4 regions of the Trichocoleus sp. ST-U2 genome follow, and region 4 is predicted to be linked to each of the others. Evidence: predicted binding sites of a transcription regulator. Region 4 holds the regulator's gene; each other region holds the start of a gene.
The links. Region 4 encodes NtcA, which controls nitrogen genes in cyanobacteria. Its sites were predicted from a motif close to TTTGTANNNNNNNNTACAAA; they were not measured.
Positions count from the first base shown of each region.

Region 1: the regulator NtcA is predicted to act here: its motif matches at 4,252-4,271, upstream of nirB (nitrite reductase large subunit NirB).
Region 2: the regulator NtcA is predicted to act here: its motif matches at 4,582-4,601, upstream of urtA (urea ABC transporter substrate-binding protein).
Region 3: the regulator NtcA is predicted to act here: its motif matches at 2,731-2,750, upstream of NC996_RS00425 (DUF4278 domain-containing protein).

Region 1 is NZ_JAMPJY010000030.1:47,006-54,811, forward strand. It holds partial or broken gene NC996_RS18965 (Uma2 family endonuclease) at 78-647, opposite strand; gene nirD (nitrite reductase small subunit NirD) at 745-1,107, opposite strand; gene NC996_RS18975 (hypothetical protein) at 1,174-1,599, opposite strand; gene nirB (nitrite reductase large subunit NirB) at 1,644-4,187, opposite strand; gene hetR (heterocyst differentiation master regulator HetR) at 4,543-5,442, opposite strand; gene NC996_RS18990 (hypothetical protein) at 5,805-6,011, opposite strand; gene NC996_RS18995 (FAD-dependent oxidoreductase) at 6,148-7,806, opposite strand, start outside.
Region 2 is NZ_JAMPJY010000005.1:181,516-189,321, reverse strand. It holds gene NC996_RS05200 (DUF1868 domain-containing protein) at 1-565, opposite strand, end outside; gene holA (DNA polymerase III subunit delta) at 600-1,619, shown strand; gene NC996_RS05190 (DUF4168 domain-containing protein) at 1,959-2,438, shown strand; gene ureE (urease accessory protein UreE) at 2,537-2,980, shown strand; gene NC996_RS05180 (urease accessory protein UreF) at 3,127-3,828, shown strand; gene ureG (urease accessory protein UreG) at 3,932-4,549, shown strand; gene urtA (urea ABC transporter substrate-binding protein) at 4,690-6,024, shown strand; gene urtB (urea ABC transporter permease subunit UrtB) at 6,315-7,475, shown strand; gene urtC (urea ABC transporter permease subunit UrtC) at 7,539-7,806, shown strand, end outside.
Region 3 is NZ_JAMPJY010000001.1:102,523-110,328, reverse strand. It holds gene acnB (bifunctional aconitate hydratase 2/2-methylisocitrate dehydratase) at 1-1,718, opposite strand, end outside; gene NC996_RS00425 (DUF4278 domain-containing protein) at 2,167-2,592, opposite strand; gene NC996_RS00420 (hypothetical protein) at 3,027-3,671, shown strand; gene NC996_RS00415 (DUF1802 family protein) at 3,678-5,126, opposite strand; gene NC996_RS00410 (Uma2 family endonuclease) at 5,135-5,776, opposite strand; gene NC996_RS00405 (P-loop NTPase fold protein) at 5,872-7,788, opposite strand.
Region 4 is NZ_JAMPJY010000023.1:53,430-61,235, reverse strand. It holds gene NC996_RS16340 (DUF3084 domain-containing protein) at 1-704, opposite strand, end outside; gene ntcA (global nitrogen regulator NtcA) at 952-1,623, opposite strand; gene fabI (enoyl-ACP reductase FabI) at 2,003-2,779, shown strand; gene hisB (imidazoleglycerol-phosphate dehydratase HisB) at 2,933-3,577, shown strand; gene NC996_RS16320 (WG repeat-containing protein) at 3,708-4,826, opposite strand; gene NC996_RS16315 (hypothetical protein) at 5,048-5,449, opposite strand; partial or broken gene NC996_RS16310 (hypothetical protein) at 5,570-5,762, opposite strand; gene crcB (fluoride efflux transporter CrcB) at 6,012-6,410, shown strand; gene mgtE (magnesium transporter) at 6,631-7,806, shown strand, end outside.

The DNA.
Region 1 (7,806 bases), on a different contig from region 4:
ACAACTTATTAGACTTTTAAAACAGCTTCTAAAAGTAAGCACAGCTAGTGGAGATCGCCTTTTTCCCTACCACTTTCCTACACAAAAAACCGAGCCACAGTGCAGGTAAAATCTGGCAATAGAGGTGAACTTAACTCATCATTATTTAGTAGCGTTGCTATCAATTTTAGCGTCGCATTTTCGCGGTGGTAGATTTCAACTTGTTGCAAGCGCCAATCAGCAATCCAATACTCTTGGACTCCCCGTGATGCGTAAAGTTTGAGTTTAGGTTCTCTATCTTGGCGTTCATTCTCTATACCAGGTGATAACACTTCCACCACTAATTCTGGTGCGCCTGTTAGATGTCCCGCCTCGTCTAGCAATACAGCTAATCTTCCGTTACTAGCCCACACTACATCTGGTATGACGTTATCTGATTCGCTGAATAGCACACCCGGAGTGATGCTGGCTTGCCCTAAACCACTAAAAACAGACCAAGCATCGACTTCTCAACAGATGTTGAAGCAGGTGCGTTGATGCTTCCAGTGGGGCGCTCTGGTCATAAACAACTCTCCATCAATAATCTCATAGCGCGTGCCTTCGTTTTCAGGTAAGAGGTTTATGTCTGTAGTAGTCCAACGTACTCTATCAGTTACCGTAGGCTGCATAGGAGAACTCCTTTTCATTAGCTGTATATATAGTATCCCGATTAAAAAACCCGGTTTCTCTCCTGAAACCGGGTTCTTAGATGCAATGTAGAAGGAGTTATTGGCTAATAGCTACCTGCACTTTATCTTCCACCACTCTTACAGGAAAAGTAGGAACGCTTACGGTTTCATCGTCTAAGCATTCTCCGGTGAGCAAGTTAAAATTTTGCTTGTAGATGGGGGATGCAACTTTGGGAATGCCATTGCGATCGCCTAAAATTCCCCGCGATAGGACAAAGGCTTTACTAAAGGGATCGTAATTGCCTAGCGCAAATACATCAGTTTCTTGTCCCACGCGGAAAATTGCCACCTGTTGATCTTCAACTAAAGCACAAACCCCAGTGTTGGGCGCGATCGCTGACAGCGGACAAATATCAACCCATGTAGAAATTGTCTGGCGAATCGGTAATGCTTGAACCATTTTCTTTTCCTATTGATTAACGGGTTGGTGTAGCCTAGCTTGAAAAATTCAACACATTGCAGTAATTCAAACTAACTCAAAAACTCGCTCTTTGGTTATTTGAACCGTACTGCATAGTTCGCTTAACACAGGTTCCAAATACAGCACGGCTGCAATGTTATTTCTGCCTGATTCCTGCTGCTTACGCCTAATTTCTTCTAGGTCAACGGAATGTTTCTTGACACGAAACATTCCTATATACTTCCACCTAGCTCGATGTAGCTTGAGGAACACTGGAATAGCACCTCCTTGTTGGCAGAGTATCTCAGCTTTCTGTTTTACTTTTGGTGAATCTTCTACCAAAACTTCATCAGGAGCTTTTGAGTCCAGGGTAGGCTTAAAACATCCACACACAATCTTTCCAGCACGCTGAGGAAGATAAGTTTGGAGTTCTCCACCCAATGCAGAATGAATTTGATAGCGTGTGTATGTTTTTCCTAGTTGAAATAACATCAGTTTTTTTAAGCTGTAGGTAATGCACCAGAGCAACAGTCAGCTTATTCGGAAATACCAACTAAAACCTTCTCGTGGTCATAAGCTGGACGTTTTTGCCCCCGTTCCTCTACATGAGCTAAACCAGGATCGGGTTGGTCAGAATTGACAAAGTGACGGAATCGCTTCACTTTTTCTGGATCTTCAATTGTGGCTTTCCACTCACACTGATAGGTATTGAAAAGATGCTGCATTTCTGATTCTAATTCAGCACAAATGCCCAGAGAATCTTCAATAACTACCTGCTTCAGGTACTCGATGCCTCCTTCCAGCTTATTGAACCAAGTTGCAGTGCGTTCTAGTCGATTCGCGGTGCGAATATAGAACATCAAGAACCGATCCAAATATTTAATCAGCGTTTCCTTGTCAATATCTGTTGCTAACAAAACTGCGTGTTGTGGCTTCATTCCACCATTGCCACATACATACAAATTCCAGCCATTTTCGGTAGCAATGATCCCAAAATCCTTGCTTTGAGCTTCAGCACACTCGCGGGTACAACCGGATACTGCTGATTTTAATTTGTGGGGCGATCGCAAGCCTCGATATCGCAGTTCGATTTCAATCGCCAAACTGGTTGAATCCTGCACCCCAAAGCGGCACCAGGTGCTACCTACACAAGATTTGACCGTGCGGAGTGCCTTCCCATAAGCGTGTCCCGATTCAAATCCAGCATCTATCAGTCGCTGCCAAATTCGGGGTAATTGATCTACCCGCGCACCTAATAAATCGATCCGTTGTCCACCTGTAATTTTGGTATAAAGACCAAAATCTTTAGCAACGAGTCCCAACACAATCAGCTGATCTGGCGTTAGTTCACCACCAGGAACTCTGGGGATTACTGAATAAGTTCCATCCTTCTGAATATTTGCCAAGTAATAATCATTGGTATCCTGCAACCCAACGTGAGGCATTTCCAAAATATACTCGTTCCAAGTAGAAGCGAGAATAGAGGCTACAGCAGGCTTACAAATTTCACAACCCTTACCTTTTCCATGTTTTTGAATTAAATCTTCAAAAGTAAGGATTTTTTGAGAACGTACTAAGTGATAAAGTTCTTGACGGGAATAGGCGAAGTGTTCGCAGAGATGATTTTTTACCTCTATCCCGGCTTTCTTCATCTCAGCTTTGAGGATATCTGTCACCAGTGGCACGCAACCGCCGCAACCTGTCCCCGCTTGAGTGCATTTCTTGACACTGGCAATATCGGTGAGTTTCCCTGCTTGGATAGCGCTACAAATTTGCTCTTTGCTGACATTATTGCAAGAGCAAATTTGGGCAGTATCTGGTAAACTCTCCACACCCATACCGACTGTGGCAGACTTGCCTTCGCGGGGTGGCATCAGCAAATCTTCTGGATGAGGCGGGAGGGCGATCGCATTCTGGACAAATTGCAGCAGCGTACCGTAAGCTGAAGCATCTCCTACCAGAATTCCGCCTAAAAGATGGCTACCACCTTCATTTAAAACCAGTTTTTTGTAAACACCTTGGATGGTATCAGTAACGGCAATTTCTTTAGCGCCGGGAGATTTGGCAAAGGCATCCCCGAAACTGGCAACATCCACTCCCAACAATTTGAGCTTTGTGGACATATCCGCGCCGGTAAAGCTGCTCGTCGCTGTTTTGCTCAGGATATCTGCCGCTACGCTTGCCATTGTATAGCCAGGAGCGACTAAGCCGTAGATACGATTTTGATAGAGGGCGCATTCTCCAATGGCATAAATATTTGGATCTGAAGTTTGGCAAGAATCGTTGATAACGATCCCGCCGCGATCGCCTACTGCTAATCCACATCCTCTCGCGATTTCATCGCGAGGGCGGATTCCCGCAGAAAAGACAATCATATCTGTCTCTAACTCTTCACCATCAGCAAAGGTCATTTTAGTAACCTTGCCATCAATGCTGACAATTTCCGTTGTAGATTTACTGGTATGAATTGAAACCCCAAGTTCTTCTATCTTGTTGCGAAGGATGCTGCCACCGACATCATCAATTTGTAGTGGCATTAATCTGGGTGCGAACTCAACAACATGGGTTTTTAAACCCATATTTTTGAGAGCGTTTGCACATTCCAAACCTAATAATCCACCCCCAACGACGACACCAGTTTGGCAATTTTTCGCATAGGATGACATTGCCTCAAGGTCATCTATTGTCCGGTAGACAAAATTACCTTTCGCATCATTCCCTTTAATTGGCGGTACAAAAGGATAGGAGCCTGTTGCTAGAACAATTTTGTCATAGGCGATTGTTATACCATTCGCTGATGTAACTGTTTTTTCTTCCCGGTTAATCGCAACTGCCTTATCACCGATATGAATCTCAACTCCGTTTTCTTGGTACAAACCTGGTTGAACCAACGATAAATCTGCCGCAGTTTTGCCTGAAAAAAAACTACTCAAATTAACCCGATCGTAAGCAACACGAGGCTCTTCGCAAAATGCGATCAAGTTCCATTCCTGCGCCGCTCCCTTGGCGATCATCAGTTCTAGAAACTTGTGTCCTACCATACCGTTGCCAATAACAATAAGATTCTTTTTGCCGGTCATGCAGTTTTATAACGCCTATTTTTACAATCTTCTTAATTAGTCGTATAAAAAATTTCAAAGTAAGTTTGTAAAAATTGTTACACTAAACTGTTTGGCTATGCAGTGTGCGAATGATCCCGATTGTGTTTTTGCATGAGGAGGAAAAACTTTATACCAATGTGGGTCAACTGAGCAGCGATACTCATTTCAAATTTGTTTGTAGAACCGCGCATTCAGCATCAAACTATTGGGGCAATGCCTACACAAAGCTAAGTTAATTTTTCCCCGACTTAAGGCAAAAATTTTACCGATGTAGCTTCTAACTGAAGCAGGGTGGGCAATGCCCACCCTGCTCAACGAAAATGTGACTTAAGTTTTATTCTTCTTTTGGACCAAAAACCATTTGTAGAAGCACTGGCTGACCATCGGCGCGGTGATATTTATCTGCCCAATCCCGAATGACCATATCTAGTTCTTGCATGGCTGCCTCAATGCGATCCGGTGGAATATCGAGTTCCTCTAGTATTCGCATCACATTTAGCTGTCGGTCTGCCCAATCTTTCATCAGTCGGAAGTACCGGGCAGTATCCTCAATCATGATGTAGGTGCGTTCTTCGTCCTCAGCGGGTGAGTAGGAAGCACGGGTGAGGGCGTAGAAGGGCAATCCCCAAGGAGAATCAATTCGCGTCACTGTACCGGAATAGATTAAGCGCCGCTTGATGTGTTCGGCGAATGCTTCGCTTAGAGGAATGCGGCGTTCTTCTGGCAAGTCTTCCTGGGAACGACTGTGGAGAAATTCAATTAATTCTAGAAACTGAAAAGCGTTGATTAGCTGGGCATCCGGCAGATTATTTGGCAGTTTTTCCTCAAGGTATCGCTTTTCGTCAGCGGTCAGGTTGGTGCTATAGATGCGCGATCGCCCCGGTTGCCACGGAAACTGCTCCATCCAAACATAGGGAAACTGAATTAAATACCGAGGTTCTTGGGAACCCAGCATCTTCAGCAGTTTCCCTTCGGTCAGCGCTTGCCGAACTTCCTCTACAATGACTTTGACTCGCTTCGGCTCAATGTGGTGCAGGTGCCCCGTCATCCGGATATTTTGACCCTGCTCCAAATAAGTCATGTAAATCGCACACTTTGCTGCCGTGGCAGCAGCATCCAGGAAGGCTCCGTGTCGGTGCCCGCCGGTTCTCATCGCACTAAAGGCCAGATAAAACATGATCTGATCCATCGCACCGGGGCTAAGGCTTTTGATCAGATCCAGGTCGTTGCTCATATCAGGGGTGATCGCATCGCAAGGGGACAAAACACTGGTTCCTTGGTGAAAATGGTGAAAAGCTTATGTTTCCACATTCGCAGTGAGTTCAATTCACTCGCTGAAACTATTGAACTCTAGGCACCCCGATAGCATGAACGTAAATAATCTCTAATTATAGAAAAGGACGGCCTAATATATAGCTTTTGTCAGGGAATAAATTCTCCGTGACAGACAAAATCAGAAAAATAGTGCCCCAAGTACACCGGCACAAACCTGCTAGAGCTTAGCTTGCTGCCTTCAGATAGGCTTTCATCGACCTCAGGCGCAAGGTGAAAAGCGGATCGATGACTTGTTCGGATTTAGCTAAATAAAGGATAATTCTAGACGATAGAGATATATTCGGGCGAAAACGCATCTCGGCGTCCGGTTCCTTTATCCGGAGACGGTTCGTTCCCACGTTTCAGCGATACAGCTAGCTCGGAAGACGTGGATGGCAGTTGCTGGGCAGAGGCGGACTCGATCCCTAAGAAATTACCTGAAGAGATTGATAGTAAGCTCAACAACATGATAGAGGTGTAAGGGCGCATAGCAGATGTCCGTGTCAGGGTTATAGTCCCTGATACGGAGTTCTTGATCGTCAACCAGGAAAAACTTCGGTTAGAGCTTAGTTGATTCCGATCGAGTTCTGCTTTTTTTTGAGGTTAGAGGTACGATGCCTAAGGCTCAAAAATGGGTGCGATCGCTCCCAGGAGCAATAATTTTTTCCACAATCAACCATTTGCCCGATTGATTGAGATACCCCCGCACAGAGAGCATCTGCCGATCGACGTAGGTTTGGAGTTCTCGGTCTACTTCTGGGCACAAGGCGATTGCTATCCAGGTTTGCTCTTCCCCAGCAGCTGGCTCCTTTAAAGTAAAGGTGTAATCTTGCTCGGCATGGCGCTTGAATACACCACAGAAGAGTGCTGAGTTTGAAGCGGATTCTTCAAGGCTTCCCCCAACCTCTTCCCCATCTCTCTGTTTTGTAAAGGGTGAGGGATTGCCCATATATTTTGAATTCTGTGGCGTCTGGGGTTCCAGGTAAGGGCAGTTGCCATTGGAGGGATAGGTGTCAGGGCGATCTAAGTAATCCCGTTGCCTGTGCAGCCAGTCGGTGCGATCGCGCGGTAAATTGAACAGAGGGAAAATTGCTGCTGGCGATCGCTCATCTTGTAACAATGCTTCTTGCAGGACTCGGACAGGTAAATCTCTGGGTTGACAACTTCGCTGCACGCAAAGCGCCGCCGCCATTCCCGCCGCCTGACCAATATTCATGACGATGGGCTGTAACCGGGTGGAACCGTTGGCAATATGGGAGACGGAGATATTTTTTTCGCAAACCAGCAGTCCATCCACAGACTCTGGAATTAGACAAGTGTAGGGAAGGGTGAAAGGAGTGCCAGTCCAGCGTCCACCCCAGCGAATTGATTTTGGTTTAACAAGAAAGTTGTAGTTAGGGTAATGGTGGTCGTTGGGGTAGTTGCCGAGGGCGATCGCATTCACCTCCCCAGTCGCATCCACAGGTAGGGGTGCAACCTTTCCCCCCGCCACTGGCAAGATATCCTGCTCTCGCACGGTCGCGAGTCCCACAAGGCGTCTACTTTCCCGATAGTAAGGGTGTAGCGCATAACCACCTCCACCGAGAGAGTTTTGAGTTTTGATTGAGTTTTGATTGAGTTTGGGAGTCAAGCGTGAGGGAAAGATTTGAGTCGCTAAGCCGTAACGCCGCCCCAGCTTAGTTTGAATAAAGCGGACAAAGCTTTGAGTGTGCCACAGACTCTCTAGAAGAAATTGATGCCGCGACGCCTCCGACTCTACCAGACGCCCCACGCCTTCCCCATAGTCATTGCCGCACAGGGGCCAGTTGATCATCAACAGATTCCCCGGTAAACGCCCATAATTGAGAAATTTCTCCCAACCGTAGCGATCCCAGCTACCTTGGAAGGATGAAGGAGGAAGGATAAAAGATGAAGGAGGGGGGGAAATTTCCGGCGCACTTGCTTCCTCACCGAAATCTTGCAGAATTGCCACCCAAGTGGGAGCCTGGACTGGGTATCGCTGAGTCAATTCATTGGGAGAAAGCGGGGCGCTGGGTTCGCCAAACTCTGATTGCAATTCCCATCCCCAGCGATACGGCACAGATGCTAGAGGCAGCAAGTCTCCCAGTTCGGTGCCATCTAGGGTGATTTTGGATTGAACGGTGAAATCGGCAAATCGAACGCCGAGGATGCGATCGCCTGTTCGCAAAACCTCTAAGGGCACTCGCCCTGCAATCCAGTGTAGATTTGGCAATTCTCGTACCCAATCGGCAAATACCTGGGCACCAATCCGCGGATCGTAACT
Region 2 (7,806 bases), on a different contig from region 4:
TCCCCAACTCTATCAAACTCCGACTTTGATAGATAAACCGGCGAAACTTCAACATTCGCTCGTAAGTGCCTTCGTCCTTGGGGACTAAACAAACCGCGACTGCACGGGGCATTACCATCAACCCCAGCAACTGCCAAAGCATCGGATTGCCGCCAGTGAGAGATGGCTGGGACTGCTCGAAAATTTGAGCAATGCGATCGCGCAGTTGTTCTTCAAACTCCGGATTCTCACTCGTGGTGTGCCGATAAGCACTGTCCCAAATCAAATCTGCTAAGGTCACATGAAAACTCTCAGCAGGGACTGGCACAATAAAACCAGGATCTAGCTGCTGTAGGAGTTGCTCTTGGCACGCTTTCAAGCTTTCGTAAAACGTCGCATTCTCGGATTCTTCTCCCGCAGGTGGCGTGATCGCCGAATAGCCAGGGAAAGGCACGGCTTGTCTTGTCCCTGACGGGGAGGGCTTAAACTTCGGAGACTCCTGTATATGCTGTACTTGGGACTCGTAGGTTGCAGGTAGTGTTAGCCGTGCTACCCGATTTAAATAAGTGTGATAAGTCTCGTCCAATCTTAATAGCCTCGTACTTTTCAGAGATGCTTTAATGCCAATTTACCTCTACTGGGGTGAGGATGATTTTGCCCTGGAAAAAGCTGTTGACTCCCTGCGCGATCGCATTCTCGACCCCCAATGGGCTAACTTTAACTATGACAAAATTTCTCAAGCGCTACCCGATGCGGTCATCACTGCTTTAAACCAAGCAATGACACCACCCTTTGGCAGCGCCTACCGTTTGGTATGGTTGGTTGATACTACTATATGCCTGCACTGTTCGGAAGATCTGCTGGCTGAACTGGAGCGTACGATACCGGCGATTCCTGAGTCTTCAGTATTTTTGCTGACGACTCGCTCTAAACCCGATGGGCGTCTCCGGTCTACAAAGCTGCTGCAAAACCATGCTGATATTCGAGAATTTTCGCTCATCCCGCCCTGGAAAACTGAAGAACTGCTAAAAAAGGTGCGTCAGGTTGCCCAGCAAGTCGGTGTAAAACTAACCCCCGCAGCTGCCGAACTGTTAGCCCAATCTGTGGGAAATGATACCAGACAACTTTGGAACGAACTGGAAAAGTTGCAGGTTTACGCCGGTATCCCGAAGCCGCTTCCCACCGCTTCTGACCAAGCAGGCGTATCCCAAGACGCGATCGCCCTTGAAGTCGTTGCTGCCCTAGTAACCTCTAACACCCAAAACAGCTTGCAGCTCGCATCGGCGATCGCCAAGGGGAATACCGCTCACGCCTGTTCGCTGGTTGCTGACTTAATCGGTCATAACGAACCCGCTTTGCGGATTGTCGCCACCCTCATCGGTCAATTTCGTACCTGGTTGTGGGTGAAACTGATGGTAGAGAGCGGTGAGCGAGATGAACGGGCGATCGCAACTGCGGCAGAAATTGGCAACCCCAAACGGATTTACTTTCTGCGCCAAGAAGTCAAAGACTTCTCTGTGCGTCAACTCACCTTAACCTTACCCTTACTCCTGGAATTGGAAGTCGCCCTCAAGCGAGGAGCTGACCCCATTTCAACGTTACAAATGAAAGTTATCGAACTGTGTCAATTGTATCAATGAAGGCATAAACACGTAGAGAGAATTCTTCCCTCCCTCCCTTTACACCTAGAGGTAGGGAGGAAAGCGCTACCCATACCACCCAATCGTTACAGCTTTGGTAACACCCCGCTTTTTATGCGAAAGTGTGGTAAAATCCTCACACTCATAATATCCGTAGTTAGTTGTAGATTACTACTCGATCCTTACTCCGTAGGGAGAAGGCTTCTGTTTTCTGAGGTACCAACACGAGATGTAAATCTACGAATGCCCATCTCTAGCTGGAACTTCTCACCCTTAAAACAGTTCAGAAAAAGTAATCCGTGTGTGTTTTGATTTTCTATTTTTTGGTCGCACTAGATCATGATGACTTTATACAGTTCACGTCGCTCTCTGAATCGAGTCTTATCTCAATGCCTGAGTGTTGGTACTCTCGCTACTCTAAGTCTGTTGTTAGGTTTTGCACCCGGTCTATCCGAGCGCTCCCATAGCCTTGACTTTAGTTCTCAGGCATACGCTCAATCACCCTTCAGCTCCAAAGACTTAAGCAACTTTGCCAGAGCTGTTTTGGCGATGGAACCGGGTCGCCAAGCGGCCTATAACGAGATCAAAAGAATTGTGGGCAGCCCTCCAAATATTGCTTGCAGCCAGCCGAATAGCCTGCGATCGCTTCCAGGAAATGCCCAGGCCATTGCCATCAATTACTGCAAACAGTCTCAAAAGATTGTTGAGAGCAACGGTTTGTCCATTGGATTATTTAATCAAATTACGGTGGAGGCGCAAAAAAATTCGGAGGTAGCAGCACAGATAAAAAATGAAATGATCCGTCTGCAAGCTCAGTAAAAAATAAACTTTTGCTGACCCTGCTTGACTCGGATATTGATGTCATCTGTGCTGATGTTAGTAGCATCACCATAACTTGCTGACTAAAGATTCCAGTGATGCTAACGATAACGCAACGCTTTCCCGCCAATTTGGATGCATCGGTCAACTTTACTCTTTTTCTGACTGCCGAGGAGCGCACGCGCAGCCGCTATCGCTTTGAAACTGCTGAGGGGCAAGCTTTGTATCTGCGCTTACCCAGAGGAACCGTGTTGCGCGATCGCGATCTCCTTCAATCTGAAATCGGTGATATCGTCGTGAGAATCGTGGCTAAACCGGAACCCGTTCTCACTGCGACTGCCCAGAAACCCCTCGATTTGCTGCGGGCGGCTTATCATCTAGGCAATCGCCATGTACCGATAGAAATTGCTGCCACTCATTTGCGGTTGTCTCCCGACCCCGTTTTAAAGTCAATGCTAGAACATCTGGGGATGGAGGTACGAGAGGAAATCTCGCCTTTTTATCCAGAAATGGGTGCCTATGGACACCATCATCACGCTTAGTTAATTGGGTAATCGGTAATGGGGGAGTTTTGAGTTTTGAGTTTTGATTTCTAGAAACGCGATAATCGCGTCTGAGTTTTAACGAGAACCGATACAAAACTCTAGGCTTCATCCTAAAACTCTTCCCCACTCCCTACGTACCAACAATGACCAACGAGCAATTACCGATTCCCCATTCTCCAGTTAACCTGCTGTGTCTTATGCAACTGGTGAGTCCCGCGTTGCCGGTAGGTGCTTATAGCTATTCCGAAGGGCTGGAAACCCTCGTCGATGCTGGTGTAATTGAGAACCTGCAACATCTGGGACACTGGCTCAAACAGGAACTGGGTTATGGGGCAATTCGGTTGGAAGCAGCGGTGATGATTCGGGGATATCGGGGGGCAATTGCCGGGGATTTAGAGGCTTTAAATTACTGGAATGTCTGGTTATCTGCTGCTAAGGAAACACAGGAGTTGCAAGCACAAAGTTGGCAGATGGGGCGATCGCTAATTCGATTGCTTTTGGAATTACAGCCGCAGGTTCGGTCAATGGTGGATGCAATTGGGAGTCCTTGTAATTATGCGATCGCTTTCGGCATTGCCGCCGCCCATTGGCAAATCGACGCTGCATCTACCCTCTTGGGCTACTTACACAGCTGGGCAACCAATTTGATCGCTGCCGGAGTCAAATTGATTCCCCTCGGACAAACGGCTGGGCAACAGCTACTCCTAGAACTACAACCCATCTTGATTCAGGCTGCCAAGGAAATTTTAGGGTTAGAAGATGACGCCCTGAGTAGTTGCGGCTGGGGATTAGCATTGGCGAGTATCGCTCACGAAACACAGTACACGCGCTTATTTCGGAGTTAAAAGAAATCGGCACAAAAACATATCGCTGGTAAAACCTGGGAATAGATTATCGTTAATTGCCTTGCTACGATGAGCAATTAGCCATTCGCTTTCAGAAAATTTTATGAATGCTTTTCGGGTTGGAGTTGCTGGCCCAGTGGGTTCGGGAAAAACTGCCTTGGTTGAAGCCTTATGTAAGGCGATGCGGCAAAAATATCAAATTGCTGTGGTCACGAATGATATTTATACCCAGGAAGATGCCCAGTTTTTAGTGCGGAGTCACGCCTTGGAAAGCGATCGCATCCTTGGCGTCGAAACTGGCGGCTGTCCCCATACTGCCATCCGCGAAGACGCTTCCATGAACATCGCCGCCATTGAACAAATGGAACAGCGATTTCCCGATTTAGACTTAGTGTTTTTAGAAAGTGGCGGCGATAACTTAGCGGCTACCTTCAGCCCAGAACTGGTAGACTTGACAATTTACGTCATTGATGTTGCAGCCGGTGACAAAATTCCGCGCAAAGGTGGTCCCGGAATTACTAAATCCGATCTTTTAGCAATCAACAAAATTGATCTTGCTCCTCAAGTCGGAGCAGATTTAGGGGTCATGGAACGCGATGCGCGGAGGATGCGTGGAGAAAAACCCTTTATCTTTACGAATTTGAAGACTCAGCAAGGATTAACGGCTGTGGTGGACTTTATCCGCCTAAATCTGGGCGAAATTTCAGAAACCGTAAGCTGACCTTTCCGAAAGCTGTTCCAAAAATTCGATTCTTTGTATCATTGATAACAATTTCTTGCCAGAACATCGCTCTAATATCACTGCTTAACTGTATATGTTCTCTATCATTGGGCTGATTCAGCCAGGAGTACGGTAACGGTATGGCAAGGCGATTAGGGCGACGTAAATTTCTTCTATACGGTTCTGCTACTCTGGGAACCAGTATTCTTCTCAAAGCTTGTAGCAGCACTCCCACTTCTACCCCTGAGACTGCCAGTCCAACGGCGGCGTCTCCCTCTTCCAGCGCAACAACCGTTGCTGCTGCCGGTGCAGGAAACACCATCAAAGTTGGGATTCTGCACTCTCGCAGCGGCACGATGGCGATTAGCGAAAACAGCGTTGTAGATGCCGAACTGTTGGCAATTGAGGAGATTAATAAAGCCGGTGGCGTCCTCGGCAAGCAAATTCAAGCAATTGAAGAAGATGGTCAATCCGACTGGCCTACTTTTGCAGAGAAGGCGAGAAAGCTAATCGATCAGGATAAAGTTGTCACCGTTTTCGGCTGTTGGACTTCCGCCAGCCGCAAAGCAGTGCTGCCAGTATTTGAAGAAAAAGGTCATATGCTCTGGTATCCCGTGCAATACGAGGGTCAAGAGTGCTCCAAAAATATTTTCTATACGGGTGCTGCTCCCAACCAACAAATCGAGCCAGCAGTCGATTGGCTCTTGCAGAATAAGGGCAAAAAATTCTTCCTAGTTGGCTCTGATTACGTTTTTCCGCGTACCGCGAATACGATTATTAAAGAGCAGTTAAAGGCAAAAGGCGGCGAAACCGTCGGTGAAGATTATTTACCCCTAGGCAATACAGAAGTTACACCCATCATCACTAAAATTAAAGCAGCTCTGCCTGATGGCGGCGTCATTTTTAATACCCTAAATGGGGATAGTAATGTGGCTTTCTTCAAGCAGATGCAAGGTGCAGGGTTGGGACCAGATAAATATCCCGTAATGTCTGTCAGTATTGCCGAAGAAGAAGTCAAAGCAATTGGCACAGAATATCTCAAAGGCCAATATGCCGCATGGAATTACTTCCAAACGGTAGATACCCCGGCGAATAAAAAATTTGTCGAAGCTTTTAAGGCAAAATACGGTCCAGATCGGGTAACAAATGACCCGATGGAAGCAGCTTACATTGCTGTTTATCTGTGGAAACAAGCTGTCGAGAAAGCAAAAACCGCTGACGATTTAGAGGCAGTGCGAAAGGCTGCGGTTGGTCAGAAGTTTGAGGCTCCAGAAGGCACTGTAACGATGGAAAGTAACCATCACATTTCTAAGTTTGTACGGCTAGGTGAAGTCGCAGATGATGGTCTCTTTAAGATTGTCTATGAGACGAAATCAGCAGTGAAGCCAGTTCCTTGGAACCAATTCGTTGCTGCAACTAAGGGTTTGGGATGCGACTGGTCAGATTCCAAAAAAGGTGGTCAGTACAAAATTTAAGCGGTTAAAAATTAGTCCTTAGTTATTAGTCGTCAATCTTGAGAAGATTGGTTGGGTTTCGTTACCTGATGGTGTTGGCTAATTAAGAACCTAACCCCCCATCCCCCTTCTCTATGAGGGAAGGGGGAGTCTGGAAGCCTCTACCCTTGTAGGGAAGAGTTTGGGGAGAGGTCAAAAATTAATGCCAACAGCATCCGTTACCTCAACTCAACCTAGGGGATTTGAAAGCTAATAACTAATGACTCACGATCCATGACTAATGACCCATGATTAATGGCTGAGGAAGCGGTGTGATAGCAGGATTGCTGGATGGGATTTTTAATGGAATTAGCATCGGCGCGGTTTTGTTAATTTCAGCGCTGGGACTAGCCATTGTCTTTGGACTCATGGGTGTCATTAACTTAGCTCACGGTGAGTTGATGATGCTAGGAGCCTACACAACGTTTGTTGTACAAAATGGCTTCAAAATATTGGGTAAGCCTTGGTCTGAAACCTATATTGTTTTTGCGCTAATTTTGGCTTTCCTGGTGACAGCAGGTGTGGGATTAGTTCTGGAACGGGGAGTGATTCGTTATCTTTACGGACGCCCGCTAGAAACACTGCTCGCAACTTGGGGCGTTAGTCTGATTTTGCAGCAATTCGCTCGTAGTGTTAGCTGGGTGTTAGTCATTGGCATTGGGATATTTTGCCTTTTGTTTTTTGGCGCTTTTTGGATTTTGTCCCGCCGCCCAGATTTTGAGCGTATTCGTAACTGGGTAATTGCAATAATGTTGCCGATATCTCTAGGCGTTGCGAGTGCCACAAGTGCAGTTTTGGGACAAACTTATAAACTGGCTGTCACCAAGCCTTGGTTTGGCGCTCAAAATGTAGACGTGACGGCACCCAACTGGTTACGAGGAGGATTGCGGTTGGGTACGTTGCAGATGCCTTATACGCGGCTATTTATTATTGCGCTAACCATTGTTTGTGTAGCCGGAATTTATGTATTTTTGCAACGGTCTCCGTGGGGATTAAGAATTCGCTCAGTCATGCAGAATCGCAGTATGAGTGCCTGTTTAGGAATTCCGACTGCTAAAGTTGATGCCATTACATTTGCTTTGGGTTCTGGATTGGCTGGAATTGCCGGTTGTGCGATTAGTTTGCTGGGTTCTGTGGGACCCAATACAGGCCAGAACTACATCGTTGATACATTTATGGTGGTTGTTGTCGGTGGCGTCGGTAAGCTGGTGGGCAGTATTGTGGCAGCGATGGGAATTGGCACGATTAACTACTTAATCAGTTCTAAAGTCTTGGTTCCGATGGTGGCACCAATAAAGCCTTTAGTGGATTTCTTTGAGTTTTTCGGCACAACCAGTATGGCGAAGGTGATGGTATTCGCCTTAATTATTGCGTTCCTTCAGGTGCGTCCAGGAGGGATTTTTCCACAGAAGGGACGTAGCGTTGATGCTTAAACAAAGACAATCGAGTAGAGGCTCAAGGCGATGATTTTGGATGCGGTTCTTGAAGTTAAGGGCATGAAGCAGCAACGCAGACGAGCGGTGCTGATGGAAGTGGGGATAACGATTGCGATCGCTCTCCTCCTCATCTTCGTAATGCCAGCAGTTCTCACAGGCTTTCGTCTCAACTTGTTAGCGCGATTCTTGGCATTAGCGATCGCTGCCCTCGGCATTGATTTAATTTGGGGCTATACGGGTATGCTCAGTTTGGGGCATGGTGTATTTTTTGCGCTCGGTGGCTATGCCTTGGCAATGCACTTGCAATTAGCTCCTCTCAAGAATGGTT
Region 3 (7,806 bases), on a different contig from region 4:
CCTTCAATTTCCATGATTCGCCCGGAGAAGATGTTTTTCTTGTTCTGCTTCTCTGCTGTTAGCAAACCTTTTTGAATTGCCACGTAGGGAATCGCGTTCACGATATCCCGCAGCGTCACACCGGGTTGCAACTCGCCTTTGAACCGCACTAAGACGGATTCTGGCATATCTAAAGGCATCACGCCCAAAGCAGCTGCAAAAGCAACTAAGCCGGAACCGGCGGGGAAGGAAATTCCCAAGGGGAAACGGGTGTGGGAGTCGCCGCCCGTTCCTACGGTATCGGGTAGCAGCATCCGATTCAGCCAAGAATGGATAATGCCATCGCCCGGTCGTAAGGCCACGCCGCTACGAGAAGCAAAGAAATCGGGCAGTTCGTGATGGGTTTTGATGTCAACGGGCTTCGGATAAGCGGCGGTGTGGCAGAAACTCTGCATCACCAAATCTGCGCTGAAACCGAGACAGGCGAGTTCTTTCAACTCGTCGCGGGTCATGGGTCCTGTTGTATCCTGAGAACCAACTGTTGTCATCAGCGGTTCGCAGGAAGTGCCGGGACGCACACCATTGAGTCCGCAGGCTTTCCCGACCATTTTCTGCGCTAGAGTAAATCCCTTGCCGGTATCGATGGGAGGGCGAGGGCGGATAAAGATTGGACTGGGTTCTACTAATCCGAGGGCAATTCTGGTTTTATCGGTGAGGGTACGCCCAATCAGGAGGGGAATACGTCCGCCTGCGCGTACTTCGTCAGTGATGGTGTCGGGTTTGAGGCTGAAGGTGGAGATTACTTCGCCTGATTCGTTGGTAATTTCACCTTTGTAAGGATAAATGGTGATTACCATGCCGGTTTCCATGTGGGTGACATCGCACTGGATGGGCAATGCACCTGCATCTTCGGCGGTGTTGAAGAAAATCGGCGCGATCGCATTCCCTAATATATATCCCCCTGCCCGTTTATTAGGTACGAAGGGTATATCGTGCCCGATGTGCCACAAAACGGAGTTAATTGCAGATTTCCGGGAGGAACCCGTTCCTACGACATCCCCTACATACGCTACGGGATGCCCTTTTTTCTTCAACTCGACAATCGTTTCCAAACTTCCCGGTTGCCGAGATTCCAGCATTGCCAAGGCGTGCAATGGAATATCCGGGCGGGTTGTGGCATGGGTGGCGGGAGATAAATCGTCGGTGTTCGTCTCTCCGGGCACCTTGAAGACGGTGACGGTAATCGCTTCTGGCAAGGTGGGGCGACTGGTAAACCACTCCGCCGCCGCCCAAGCGTCAATGACTTGCTTGGCATAGGAATTCGTCTCGGACAATTCCAAGACATCGTGGAAGGCGTCATACACCAGCATGATTTTGCTTAAAGCTGTTGCGGCGGCTGATGCCAATTCATCATCAGATTTGAGTAAATCTATCAACGATTGCACGTTGTAGCCGCCTACCATTGTTCCCAGCAGTTCTACTGCATAGATAGGGGTAACTAAAGGGCTAATGGTTTCGCCTTTGGCGACAGCGGTGAGAAAGCCAGCTTTCACGTAAGCAGCTGGATCGACGCCTGGAGGAATGCGATCGCGCAGCAATTCCAACAACGTCTCTTCTTCACCCGCTGGAGGATTTTTCAACAAGTCGCACAATTGAGAAGTCTGCTGGGCATCCAACGGCAGTGGTGGAATTCCGAGTGCCGACCTCTCAGCGACGTGTTGACGATAAGATTCAAGCATTTTCAAGTCTCCTAATCTCAGCAAAATTTGGGGGCGGTAGCGCTTTTATCGCATCGCTTTTGTGTTCTCAATCGGAAGGATGCGATTCACACGCTTTTGCCCTCGATAGTTAGAAGTCAACACAAGGTATGGCGCTACTACTTAAGTCGCAGATCAACTTTATTAATTATTGTGAAAAAATGGAATAAAATTTGTAGGATTCGCTGCAACTACCCTTACCCGTAACGGTTGATCTGGCAGGATACATTCCCATAAAAAAAGGGCGATCGCTCTCTATCGCCCACGTAGCTTTATAAACCAGGAATCCGTCGTCTTCAGCTTTGAAGATTTCGTGCTTAGATAAGATTTTACACCTAAAGGGGGAGGAGTGCGCTCCTTCACTCTTTACGGTTGAGTCAGCAATTACTGCTGACTCAACCGCAAGCACAGCCAGATATTCTGGAAACTCCTAGAGGCACAATGTCAGTTGCTTCGACTCTGCTTCTAGAAGGCGAATTAGATTTTCGTCACCTTTGGCTTTAGCGACTTGTATCCGATGTTCCAAGCTGCGGTGGATATTCGCTAAGTGACTTTTAGCGGCGTTATCCAACACTTTTCGCCGATTTGTATCGGTTGGCAATTTCCGATCGCCTAGAGATGCCATCCCTTCACATGAGATTTGCCTCTCTAGAGCATCCCTAGTCGTGCCGGTTTTGCCGATGAAGTAGGGGACTCCCCGATAGTTCAAGTTAACAATCGCATCGGGAACTGCAATATGTCTGGGATATGCAACGTTGTAAGTCTGTCCCCGATACTTCCCCACAATCTCGCTTTCGGTTACTTCCAGCGTGGGTGAAGTTTTTTCGTAGCTGACGCCGCGATAAGAGAGTTTCATAAGTTTCGCCTCCGATTGAGTTTCCTGAGTATTTGTGACTAAGCAAGGCACGCTGCTTCGCGATCGCGCTCTACTTTTATTCCCCAGAGCCACTGACGGCTATGAATACTCAGTCAGTGGTGAACTAGCTAATTTATTTCTGTATCTATTTTTACATTTTTCCTTTTAAAGTGTCAATTTTTAAGAGATTTTAAGAAAATCTTTTGAGCGATCGCTGGGAAATCGTCCAACTAGACTCTACTGGCTGCTGATGCCTATTGCTTTACTTGATTTAGTTGCCGGGAGAAGCGAAAAGTAGCTGTACAAATCGGGAAACAATCAATGGTTCATCAACGACACTAAAATTAGTCAAGAACCCTCTATCGGAAGTATTAAACTTCGTCTACCTCCTCAGAAGGATAAACAACTCGATTTTAGTGGTGCCAAGAAAAATTATGAAACCCAAAAGCTTTTCTGCGTTACAAATTTTAATCAAAAGAACCGCCATTCTAATCATTGCGGCTTTCGTGCTGGTTGTGGTTTTTGTGAATCGGGCAAATGCAAACGGGGCGGAGTTCCTGGTAAGTAACGGCAATAATTTCGATGTCAATGAAATTCAATTTAAGCGAGTTGAATATGTCGGACAATGTCCGGGAACTGTAATGAATCCCGGCACAAGGAAAGCTCAGTTTGTTTCTAAATCAACTCCACCCGCACCGAAAAGGAAAGTGACAATCCGGAACGTGACTCAGGGCATGAAGAGTAATCCTTATCCCTACACGAGCAGAGGTTACAGTGAAGGGCAATATTCTCAAGGGGTTGATTTGAGTTTGGGAAATAGCCATCAAACTCGTACTTTTGCAGTTTTAGAAGGCGAAAATAAGTTTGAGTATGAAATTAAAGAAGGAGAAAGAATAATTGAACAAGGCACTTTTACAGCGGAAGTTTCTGTCAAAGATGTTGGAGTTTTTCCCCGCGATACCATCTGTGAGGAAAAATTAGAATGTCGGGACGATGGAGACTGTTACGACAGAGACGGAAAGAAGAGAGGAAGTCGCCAAAGATGCTATACAACGAATACCTGCCATTGTCCTGACTAATAAAGCTTATGCGGCTGGCAAGTCACGGAGGAAATAGAAGCGATCGCTCCCATCACCCCCTTTTTTTCGCCCCAAGTATCCCGTTAAAGGTGAGGAAAGCTCAATCAGAATATCGTGCATTTCCTCAGTTTTTAATGGCTGAGGAGGATGGGAGCCAAAATATGCGCCATGTAAAGCTTCAACTCCAGCATTATCTAAACCTGTGTTTTGCAGGTAATTTTTTACAAGCTGGACTAGATGCGATCGCAGACGAATACTACTTTCAACTTTTTGAATATATTCATCGATCCTATAGTCAATTTGTCCAGGCACTAAATACGGTTTTAGCTCAATTGGGTTGACTGAACCAGGAAATTTAGCTTGTAATTGAACTAGCTTTTGTAAAGTCATAGGATTAATGATGCTGATTCCAAAAGCAAACTTTTCGGCTGATTTTTGAAGATTAGGTGTCGGTTGACCAGGACCAATAATTAACTTAACAGCTACTTGAAAACCATCTGCACCCAGATGTCTTGTCCCAATTCTGATTAATTCTTCAACTGTACCATCAGGGATACTCTTACCTGCTTTGCATTCTCCTACTAACGGATAAGGCTTTATACAGTACAAGTCCATACCACCTGCACCGCCTTTAGCATTGGAGTCAACACCAAAGCCTAAAAAGGCTAGGCTTTTATGGACGATTTGTTCAAAAGCTGTGCCTTTTTCGTAATTACCGCCAGTCGTAGCAGTGCCCAAAGCATTGATTGTACTAATCCAAGAAAGGTCTGGATCAAGCTGTTGGATAGGTTGTTCGTTTGCCCAACCTAAAAATGTTTTGATATAGTGATTTAATTTCTCAGATGCTGGAGCAGTGATAGACATCTGAGCGATCGCATTCTGCAACTCTTCCAATTCTGGATGCGATGGCGGTAGTCGATTTTCTAGCTGGTATCGGCGTTGGGAGAAGAGGCGATCGCTCACTACAGGCGAAGATTCAGTAACAGTCAGAAGATGCGGTAAAGAAACAAAATTACCCTTAGTATTTACCGGAACTTCTAGCGGATGAAGGAGCGGATAAACTCGCAAATAAGCCAGAAAAATATAAGGACGTTGAGACAGGATTTGCTGCAATGCTTCTTCTGTCCAAATTGTCAACCGCGACAAAGCTTCTAACGCTTTAGAATTATCTATAATTTGGCAAAATTCGCACCTAGCCCAAGCTTTAATTGTGACTATTTCAGAATTTAGCTGGGTAAATTCAGTTTGAGCGATAGACAAAAAATTCGGGCGATATTGTTGCTCTGTTGGCAGCAAGTTAATCGAAGTATCAGCAGGATAAAGAGCAAATTTTCGCCCCGGATCAATGAATGTCCGAGGCATGGCTGCGATCGCTCTCCCTTCACTTAAAGCTTTAACGTCTGGCGCTGGTAGTTTTAAAGCAGTATCAATATTTACAGAATTAATTGACGGCATACTTCATTTTATTGTTGAAATTGAGTTAATAACCAAGCCACAACTTGCGAGTGTGCCATTTGACGACTGCGGCGCAAAGTCTCTTCTAATACTGCCATTTTTAAACCTGGTAATACTTGAGATTGAGTAATTCTTCTACTACCGCTAGAGATGATTTCAAAAGCAATTATTTGAGCTTGTTGCACATCAACTATCCAATATTCAGATACTTTAATATCTTCATATAGCAATCGTTTTTCGCCTTTGTCGTCAGCTAAGGTAGTGTCAGAAATCTCAATAGCTATATCTGGCGGTGGAGTAATGTCAAGATTAGCAATCGCCGTTCCTATTGGTACCATTTGCGCTTTTTCTCCGATGTAATAAGATACATCAGGTTGGCACTCTCGAACACCTGTTTTCCGGTAGCTACAGTTATCCAAGCAATTCAGTGGGATGTTTTTGAGAGCGGCGAATAAGGTGACAGCAATAGCAATAATCCCATTATCTTTTGCATGATCGGGACCTACTGACATAGTTTCAATCCTCATTCGTCTATTGGAGTAGTAGCCTTTAGCTTTTTGATAAGCTGGATCTTCAATGGTTTGGATAAATTCATCCCATGTAGCTACAATCCAAGTATCAGTCGGTAGTTTTGTCCGCATGGTACTCATAAATTTCTCAGTTTTGATTAGACATATCTTGAAAAGGTCAGATGGATACTCTATTGATCTTTTCAAGATATATTTATTATCAATTGATGCGGAAGTCAAACATTAATTTTGCTGAGTAAGGTGTTGATTCCCTCTTCCATGTTGTCTGATTCAGCTACATCAGACGTCATAGGTTCCTCTGAAACTATGGGTTCTTCTTCAATCATATCCGTAGGTACTTCATAAGATGGATCGCTGAGAATCTCTTTAAGCAAAGGGTTAGTGCTTCCCAGCATTTTCTCAGCTCCTTTCTCAGTGATAAACTTAATAATTTCAGCCTCACTTAGCTTATAGTCCACTTCTCGCTTTTGATAGACAGCACGAATAGCTATTAGAGGTTTTATCTCATTTTCTTTGAGTTCCACAAATTCTCCACCTTGTTCTCTAATTAGAGGTTCAAGATACTTGGATTCCATAGGTTTAGTCATTTTCTTAGACCTGGAACGAACTAAACAACCTCTAGTTAAATCAAATTTTTTATAGTCATTCAGCTTGCCCAAACCTGTTGATAATGAGACACCACCAGCATACTGAAGAACTGCAACGCCAATTTTTACAGGTTGTCCGTTTTCTTTGCCAATTATCTTGAAATTGAGGTGCTTGTCTGTTTTATTTTTACAAACTTTATCTGTAACCTCTTCAATGGTTACTCTTTCTACTGTCTGTCCGATGAATGTCTGAAAGCCAAATAAAAGAGCATCAGCAAGTTGGGAATTATCATCTAAATAATTTTCTGGGTCTTGCTCAAACTCTTTTGTAAAAGCAGTTTCAACTGGATCTTCTTCTTTTACAACCTGGCCTATAATTGGAGGATTACAGTTCTTTTTGCACCAATCTAAAACCTCTCTAATGGTTGGTTTTTCTTTACCAAGGTTGCGGAGTTGGCTTTCTGTGAATGGATAAAGTGGATCGGAAGCAACTAAGTTTCGTACTTCGTAATATTTTTTCAACCACAAAGTAACTAATTCAACAATAGATTCTCCGTCCATGTACTTTAATTCAATAGGATTTCCCTGAGCAGAGACCTTATTATAAACCCCGCCAGGTAGCTGCTTTACTTTATTACTCCATTGAGCAGGCATCATTACGCTTAGAATCACACCACGACTGAGGTTTTGCAACATATCTTTGATTAAACCAGCAACAATTTGGCTTATGTGCAAACCACTAATAGCATCGTAGGCATCAGGCGTATCTAACTCATCAAAACAAATAACGAGTTCCTTGTATTCACTAATTAAATCTAGGATTTGCAGAACTGCATCAAAAGATTGACGTTGGGTAGGTAATTCTAATTCAATAGATTTGTGGTGAGCTAGTTCTTGACCCTCTAACCATTTGGTTGCATAAAGTGATTCTTCATCTGAAAGTGTCCAGAAAATCGCTTTGACAATATCAGGATCGTTAATATCTTTAGCTTTCGGAAAGGCTTTTGTTAAATCTTTTACCAATTTCTTGACTTGAGGTGGCTTGCTACTCTTAAAACGTTCAACTAATTCTTTAGAAGAAAAAAGTTTAGGGTTTGGTTTGACAGCTTTTAAAGCATGATTGGTCATTTCTGTTGCTAGTTCCTGCCATTGTGTCACCTCTTGAAAGCCAATTTTCCCCAGGCTTTCGGCTAAAATTCGTTGAAATCCTTGCTTAATTTGGGAAAGCTCACCATATTTGCCAGCGTAGACAAATAACCCACCACCTTGATCTTGTAGACGATGGCGAATGCGGCTAATAATGTGAGTTTTACCCGTTCCGTCCTGAGCAGAGATGACTATTGAAGTTGTTGAATATTGACCAGCACTAATTTGCTCAAGTGCCTGAAAAACTGCATTAGAAGCATGGGCATTAAGAGTTTCAATATCGGTGAAACTCTTACCCCAAACATCAGTAGCATTAAGATAAGGAGGCTTAGCAAACGGGTTTTGACTCAAAAGAGCAGCGTTAAGGGCTTCAGTGGAGGAAACAGAAGAATTAGTCATGGCTTATTGTGTGAGGTA
Region 4 (7,806 bases):
TGGCTAATTGCTCGGTCTTGCTGGGCAATTTTTTGGTCGCGCTGAGTCACTTTCGCTTTGAATTCAGTAATTTCAGCTCTGACTTGATTTCGCTGCTGGAGCAATTCTTGGCGTTCTGCTTGAAGTTGTTGGATTTCGGAACGTAGCGTCTTGGCTTGCCCTGAGACAGATGTAAGCTGTTTTTGGGTTTGCTGAAAGCTGCTGGCAACCCGGGTCAGTTCGCTTTGAGTCTGATTTAGTTGCGCCTCCGTCTGGCCTTGTTTAGCCAGCGCAGCTGCCAAAGATCGATTAATCGCATCTAAGCGCTGCTGAGCGACAGATTGCTGGGTGCGAGCTTGAGCGAGTTCCTTCTCTACTTGCTCTTTTTGGGCGGCGGTTTTAGCAAGTTCGCTTTCGGTTTTCCGTTTCTGCTCGTTCGCTTTAGCAATATCCTTACTTGCTGTCTTGAGTTTTTTCTGCACTTCTTGGAGTCTAAAAACTCCAATCCGCAATTGTTCGCTTGTCGCAAAGATGATTGTCAGTGTTGAGGCAGAAATCGTTAGTCCCGTTAGAATCGTTACTAAAACAGCTGTTTTGCGGGGACGCAGATTGAACAACGACAGGCGTGCTTTTCCCACGCGCGTGCCAATGCGATCGCCTACCGTTGCGATGACGCTTCCCAACACTAAAATAGACAAAATCAGGAAGAGCGCACTGTCGGTCATTGTCTGCTACAGTCATTCCAGTTACAGCCTATCGCATCGCAGGCTAGAGAAAGGGTTAACAGGAATTAAAGATCGAAGGTGAAATCGGAAAGGTTAAAGGTTGCAAGGTTGAAAACTATCCGCTTAAAACCTGAGACCTTTTAACTGAACTCCCGACTAAATGTTAAAACTTGATAACTTGCTCGCGCTACCATGCCGTTTTAACCGACAACCTAACCGACAACCTGACCAAAGCCTCTAGCTGTTTTCAAGTAAACTGCTGACTCAGTGTAACTGGGTTGTGTACCGTAATTTTTTTCTTGTGGATAGAAATCATTTTTTCCTCCCGCAAATCTCCCAGTAAGCGGGTGACTGTTACCCTAGTGGAGCCAATTGCTTCAGCGATCGCTTGATGAGAAAGCTTCAGATCGATCGTAATTCCATTGGCGGTAGGAACGCCAAAATCACGGCACAGAATCAATAGAAAACTCACCAAGCGCGATCCCATATCTCGGTGAGCTAATGTCTCAATCATCATTTCTGTTTGCAAAATGCGCGAAGAAAGCCCTCGCAGCATCAACATCGATAGCTCCGGATTATCCTTGAGCGATTGCTCTACCTGATCGATCGGTGCCGAAAGCAGCTCCACTGGCGTAAATGCTACAGCGTGATAAAACCGATCCGAACGATGCCCTGTAATTAAGGACAGTACTCCAAAAACGCTGTTTTCTCGCAGCAGCGCCACGGTAATTTCTTCCCCAGCTTCATACACGCGAGACAGCTTTACTGCACCTTTGAGCAAAAAGTATACCCGTTCAGCCGGGTCTCCTGGGAAAAAGATCGTCTTGCCCCGCTCAAAAGTTTCCACCACGGGTGGAAACGCCCCACCTCCCAGTTGACGGAACACAGCTGCTAGCGGTCTATCTTGCGTCACTGCCACTTCCTTTTTCCTAAATGCTGCCCTACAGACTTCTGCAACTTTCTGTCGGAGGAACTTTAACCATAGCAAAACAACTATGAGAGTTTTCTGACATTAGACACAGATAAACTGACTTCCAAGCGGTTTTTGTGCTATTTGATACAAAATTTTAAAGTAGTTTCCCCGGCTACCTTCTTTAGTTCTCTCCCTGCTCAAGGCAAGTAAGATTATGACGGAAAATGTTGATATCTTGACAGTATCTGCGCTATCGGGTGGGATGCATGGTGAGTAAGGAGGCACGCTCCTTACCCGTACTAGACAGCCTTGCTCCGGGCGATCGCGATCTTGAATACTCCCCTAAATCGGATATCCTCTAATATTGCCTTCAAAATCGACATTTATGCTAGATTTAACCGGAAAAAACGCCCTTGTCACCGGCATTGCCAACAATCGATCGATCGCCTGGGGGATTGCTCAGCAACTGCACCAAGCGGGTGCGAATCTAGGAGTGACTTACCTGCCAGACGACCGAGGCCGCTTTGAAAAAAAAGTGGCAGAGTTGGTAGAACCCCTCAACCCCAGCTTATTTTTACCCTGCGATGTCCAGAATGAGACCCAAATTCAGTCTACATTTGACGCCATCCGCGATAAGTGGGGCAAGCTAGACATCCTGATCCATTGTCTTGCTTTTGCGAACAAGGAAGATTTATCAGGTGATTTTAGTACCACTACTCGTGCTGGCTTCACCCAAGCTCTAGAAATTAGTACCTATTCGCTGGTACAACTTGCTGGGTCAGCAAAACCACTGATGACAGAAGGTGGCAGCATTGTCACGCTGACTTATCTAGGCGGCGTTAAGGTGATCCCCAACTACAACGTGATGGGAATTGCCAAGTCTGGACTGGAAATGAGTGTCCGTTACCTGGCATCTGAATTAGGACCGCAGAATATTCGCGTGAATGCAATTTCGGCGGGTCCCATCCGTACTTTGGCATCGTCGGCGGTAGGTGGCATTCTGGATATGATCCATCACGTTGAGGAAGTGGCACCGCTGCGACGCACTGTAACTCAGAAAGAAGTGGGAAATGCGGCTGCTTTCTTGTGTAGCGATTTGGCAAGTGGCATTACAGGTCAGGTGCTGTATGTCGATGCGGGATACGAGATTATGGGGATGTAAAAAGAATCAAACATTAAAAATTAAAAATTAAAAAGCAAAGATTCTGCTAATTTTTAATTTTTAATTTTGCATTTTAAAGGCTTTCGCGTCTCCCAGATGCTCAGTAACGTAGGATAATAAACTTAACTTTATTTTCTTGAGTGAGCATCTGCGATGCAGGCACGCGATCGCCAATTTCCACCTTCTCCAAGCATTGAACAGCTTTTGTCTCCTCGCATGGCAAGGGTTCCCCGCAAGACGGGCGAAACGGATGTTATCGTCACCGTCAAATTAGACGGGAATGGCACTTGCAATGCCAAAACCGGCATTCCGTTTTTAGACCATATGCTGCATCAAATCGCCTCTCACAGCCTGATTGATTTGGATGTAGCCGCGACGGGAGACTTGGAAATTGATGACCACCATACCAATGAAGATGTGGGAATTACCCTAGGAATGGCGTTGCATCAAGCACTGGGCGATCGCAAAGGAATTGTCCGATTTGGGAATTTCCTCGCCCCTCTCGATGAAGCGTTGGTTCAGGTAGCGTTAGATTTTTCCGGACGTCCTCATCTGAGCTATGGCTTAGAGATTCCGACTCAGCGAGTCGGGACTTATGACACCCAGCTGGTGCGGGAATTTTTTGTGGCGTTGGTCAATCACAGCCAGATGACGCTGCACATTCGCCAACTAGATGGAATTAATTCGCACCACATTATTGAAGCGACGTTCAAAGCGTTTGCGCGATCGCTCCGCATGGCAATCGAAGTTGATCCCCGTCGTGGCGGTACGATCCCCAGTTCTAAAGGCGTGTTATAGGTTTCCTTGCAAATACACTCCGATAAAGGCAACGAGAGCCGGGGAAATCCTCACCAGGCTCTCGCTTCATCCTGCTGAAGTTTCCGCGACCACTGACTCTCAATTCTTCTATGTCTTCAGAAATGAGAACTTATGGAAGAGGTTTGCGGATATAGCCATATTTATTGCCAATCTTAACTTTTGCTAGCCCTTGCGAAAAAGATTGAGCGCTATCAAATTGGGGTTTAATTACGAATTTGCCACTCTTATTGATATAGCCCCATTTGTCGCCGTTCTTTACCGCTGCTAGGTCTTCTGAAAAGTTATAAATATTATCAAATTGTGGGGGAATGACAACATTGCTTGCCTTGTCAATATAGCCTACCTTAGTGTCTATCGTTATGCCCGCCAGCCCTTGAGAAAAGTCCCCAGCCCAATCAAATTGGAGTGGAATAACAAGATATCCCATTTTGTCAATATAGCCCCACTTATTATTACTGGATATCACTGCTAGTCCTTCCGAAAAAAACTTAGCTTCCTCAAATTCCAACGGAACAATAACGTCTCCCCGATTATCGATATAGCCCCATTTGTTGTCTTTTTTGACTGGCGCGAGTCCTAGGGCTGATTCACTGCGATCGCTTATAGAAAAAGATTCGGCAACATCAAACTGGGGCTGAATGGCGAAGTTGCCTTTCTTGCCGATATAGCCCCACTTTTTACCGATTTCTACCGCCGCCAGCGCTAACGCAGTGCGATCGCTTATAGAAAAAGATTCAGCAAAATCAAATTTTGGGTTAATTACCAAGTTCCCTTTCTTATCAATATATCCCCACTTTCCATCTATCTTTACCGCTGCCAGCCCTTGAGAAAAATTCTTAGCCAAATCATATTTTGGTTTAATGACTAAGTTGCCACTCTTGTTGATATAGCCCCACTTGTTCTTTAGTTTGATAGCCGCTAACCCTTGGAAAAAAGATTCGGCATTATCAAATTGAGGTTTGATTGCGAAGTTGCCTTTATTATCAAGATAGCCCCATTTGCCGTCTATTTTGACTGCTGCTAGCTCTTCTGAAAATGAATCAGCCCAGCTAAATTTAAGCGGGATGACTATTTGCGAATTACGGGCTTGTCCCTCAGTTGCATCAAAATTAACTTGAGAAGTCCGAAAATTTGAGATGGCTTCACATCCAGAAATTAGAGCGATCGCTAATCCAAACAGAAGGCTGGCAACCGCGACAAGCAATCTGTTGTGAGTTGCAATTTTCATAAAAGTACCCTATCCAATCGCAGCCAAGATTTAAGTAATCAATATTTGTTAATCATCTGAAGTAAACCCTGTTATTGTCAGTGAAATTCTAAAGCTTGCTGGTAATGCCTGACTAGATTAGGCTATCCGAATTTAGAATTAAAAAATTAGAAAGGCACCCAGCTAGCTGAGTGCCCCTGTTTTATATCAGCGCGTGGTTGCGCGTGATTACTGTTTCAACATCAAGAAGGGGTGCGAGGAGCTGTCAGGACATCCCAAGCCGCTTTAGCAGCTTCGGCAAGGCGATCGCCTAAAGTTGACACTTCCTTCACGATGGACTCCCAGTTCTTCTCTGCATCCATTTGAATGAGTTTAATCGAGTATGAAATTCGCTCTGGATCGAACAACTTATCCTGTTCAATCTTCTCCCGTGCTTGTTTCACTGCATTGAGATAGGCATCGCGAGTATATTCGGTAGCAGATTTTGTTTCTACCTGCGCCCGTTTTTTAATGGCGTCAATTAGCGCCATCGTTTCACGCTTCAAATCTTCGGATTCGCCTGCCATATTTTCATCAACGATAGCCTTTGTCTCCGGGCTAACTGTTATGGCGGTTTCTGTATTATTAGGGACTTCTGTATTCATGGCTACATCTCATGAGTAGAGTTTTGAGTGAAAAAGATTAGCTTTTAGTAAGGTTCGGCTACTAATTTCACAAACCGGAAAATTGAAGAAATGCTAGTACAGACCAATAAATCATCAGCGGTAGCTAACCATTGGGGCAAGAAACGCGATCGCACGACCAATTGTGACAGCAACGGCTTGAGTTAACGTGTCGCGATTGTAGATATGGTAGAGTTCGTAAGTTCGTCACAGCTACTAAAGCAATCCCTACCAAGGCACCTGTCTAACCACCAATGAACCAGTAGCTGACGGTAATGATTGGCGCACTAAACAGACCTAATTAGGCAACGGTTTTAAACTGATTCACTCCGCTTGCTCTCGTTGAAGGCATCTGCTTAAATAAAGGGCTATATCAGAAATAGCATTTCTGTAGTATATTTCCTTCAGCCTATCGGTATAATTTCAGAGGGTTAAGGCAAAAAGCGATAGCAAAGGTACGGGTTAACAAACCTAACCTCCTATAAGAAATCGCTGGATTGGAGACCCTTCATTCCCCAGTCCGAGAGTCTAATTTTCAAGTTAAATGCTCCAAGACCCCGCGATTCGTCATCCCATTGCCATCAGTTTAGGAGCGATCGCTGGAGCATTGAGTCGCTACTATCTCACCCTCTGGTTTGCCCAACGCTTCGGCACCAGCTTTCCCTACGGCACCTTTTTTATCAACCTTACAGGTTGCTTTGGGATGGGTTTTTTTGTCACTCTCGCCTTAGAACGGGTAGCGAATATTCCTCTAGATGTGCGATTGATGGTAACGACCGGCTTTTTAGGAGCTTACACAACTTTCTCCACTTATGGGTTAGAAACATCTATTCTACTGCGCGATCGCAGTTATGCCGCCGCCGGTATTTACTGGGCAGGTAGCGCCATATTTGGAATTATTAGCGTTCAGCTAGGCACGCTTCTGGCTCGGAGCGGGCGGTAGAAAAAACCCTATGACTGCTTAGCACACACCATTCCCAGAGCCTTCAATCTCGATCCTTGGAGACTAGACTGGTGCAGGAAAAATATCAACAATTGATTAAGTAGGGCGGTTGGCTCTCATTGGTGCTGCATTTACTCTTAAATCCCACGAAAACAACCGTACCAATGCCCTTTAGACTAAAAGCAGCAACAAACTTAACACTGGATTAAGAGGGTCTACCTTGACTGACACCAATACTCCTTTCCAGACAGTCTCGCGCAGCGAACTCCGGCAGCTCGTCCGAATGCAGCTGCAAATGCTGCTTGAGGCGGAAGACCTTCAGGGGGCAAAAGCAATCCTCGTCCCGGTGCAACCGGCGGACATTGCAGAAGCCATTGAAGGGTTGCCAGAGGCGATGCAAGCGATCGCCTTTCGCTTGCTCTCCAAGGACGAGGCGATTGAAGTTTATGAATATCTCGACTCTAGCGTGCAGCAGGCGCTGATTGAGGAATTCCGGCGGCAGGAAGTTCTGGACATTGTTGATAAAATGTCCCCTGATGACCGGGCACGACTTTTTGACGAACTGCCCGCTACCGTTGTCCGTCGTCTGCTCGAACAGCTCACCCCCACCGAACGCCAAGCGACAGCTCAGTTGTTGGGTTACGAGGCTGGTACTGCTGGACGATTGATGACACCAGAGTATATCTCTTTGAAAGAAAACATGACGGTGGCGGAAACGCTGGAGCGAATTCGCAGTTTAGCCCATGCTACTGAGATTATTTATTACCTTTATATTACGGATGCTGCTCGTCACTTGTCGGGCATTTTATCCTTACGCGATTTGGTAATCGCCAATCCCGATCAGAAGATTGGGGACATTATGACCCGTGATGTAGTATGCGTTTATACCAGCGATGACCAGGAAGAAGTGGCGCGGCTGATCGGGCGCTATGACTTTCTCGCTGTCCCGGTGGTAGACCGGGAAAAGCGTTTGGTGGGCATTGTCACCGTTGATGACGTGATTGACATCATCGAACAAGAAACGACAGAGGATATTTACAAACAGGGCGGTCTCCAGTCGGGGGGCGACAATTATTTCCAGACGGATTTACTCACGGTAGCTCGCAAGCGTGTCGTCTGGTTGTTTGTCTTGCTACTAACTAATACTGTCACCGGCACGATTATCAAAGCGGAAGAGGAAATTCTTCGGCAAGTGGTATCGCTGGCGGCGTTTATTCCCTTGTTAACTGGCACTGGCGGGAATGTCGGTTCTCAATCCTCGACAGTCGTGATTCGGGGCTTAAATACCGAAGAACTTCGAGAAATGGGGCCAGCACAGGTGGTAATGCGAGAAGCGATCGCTGGGGCACTCCTGGGAGTGATGTTAGGCACCGTGGCAACGTTATGGGCTTTCTGG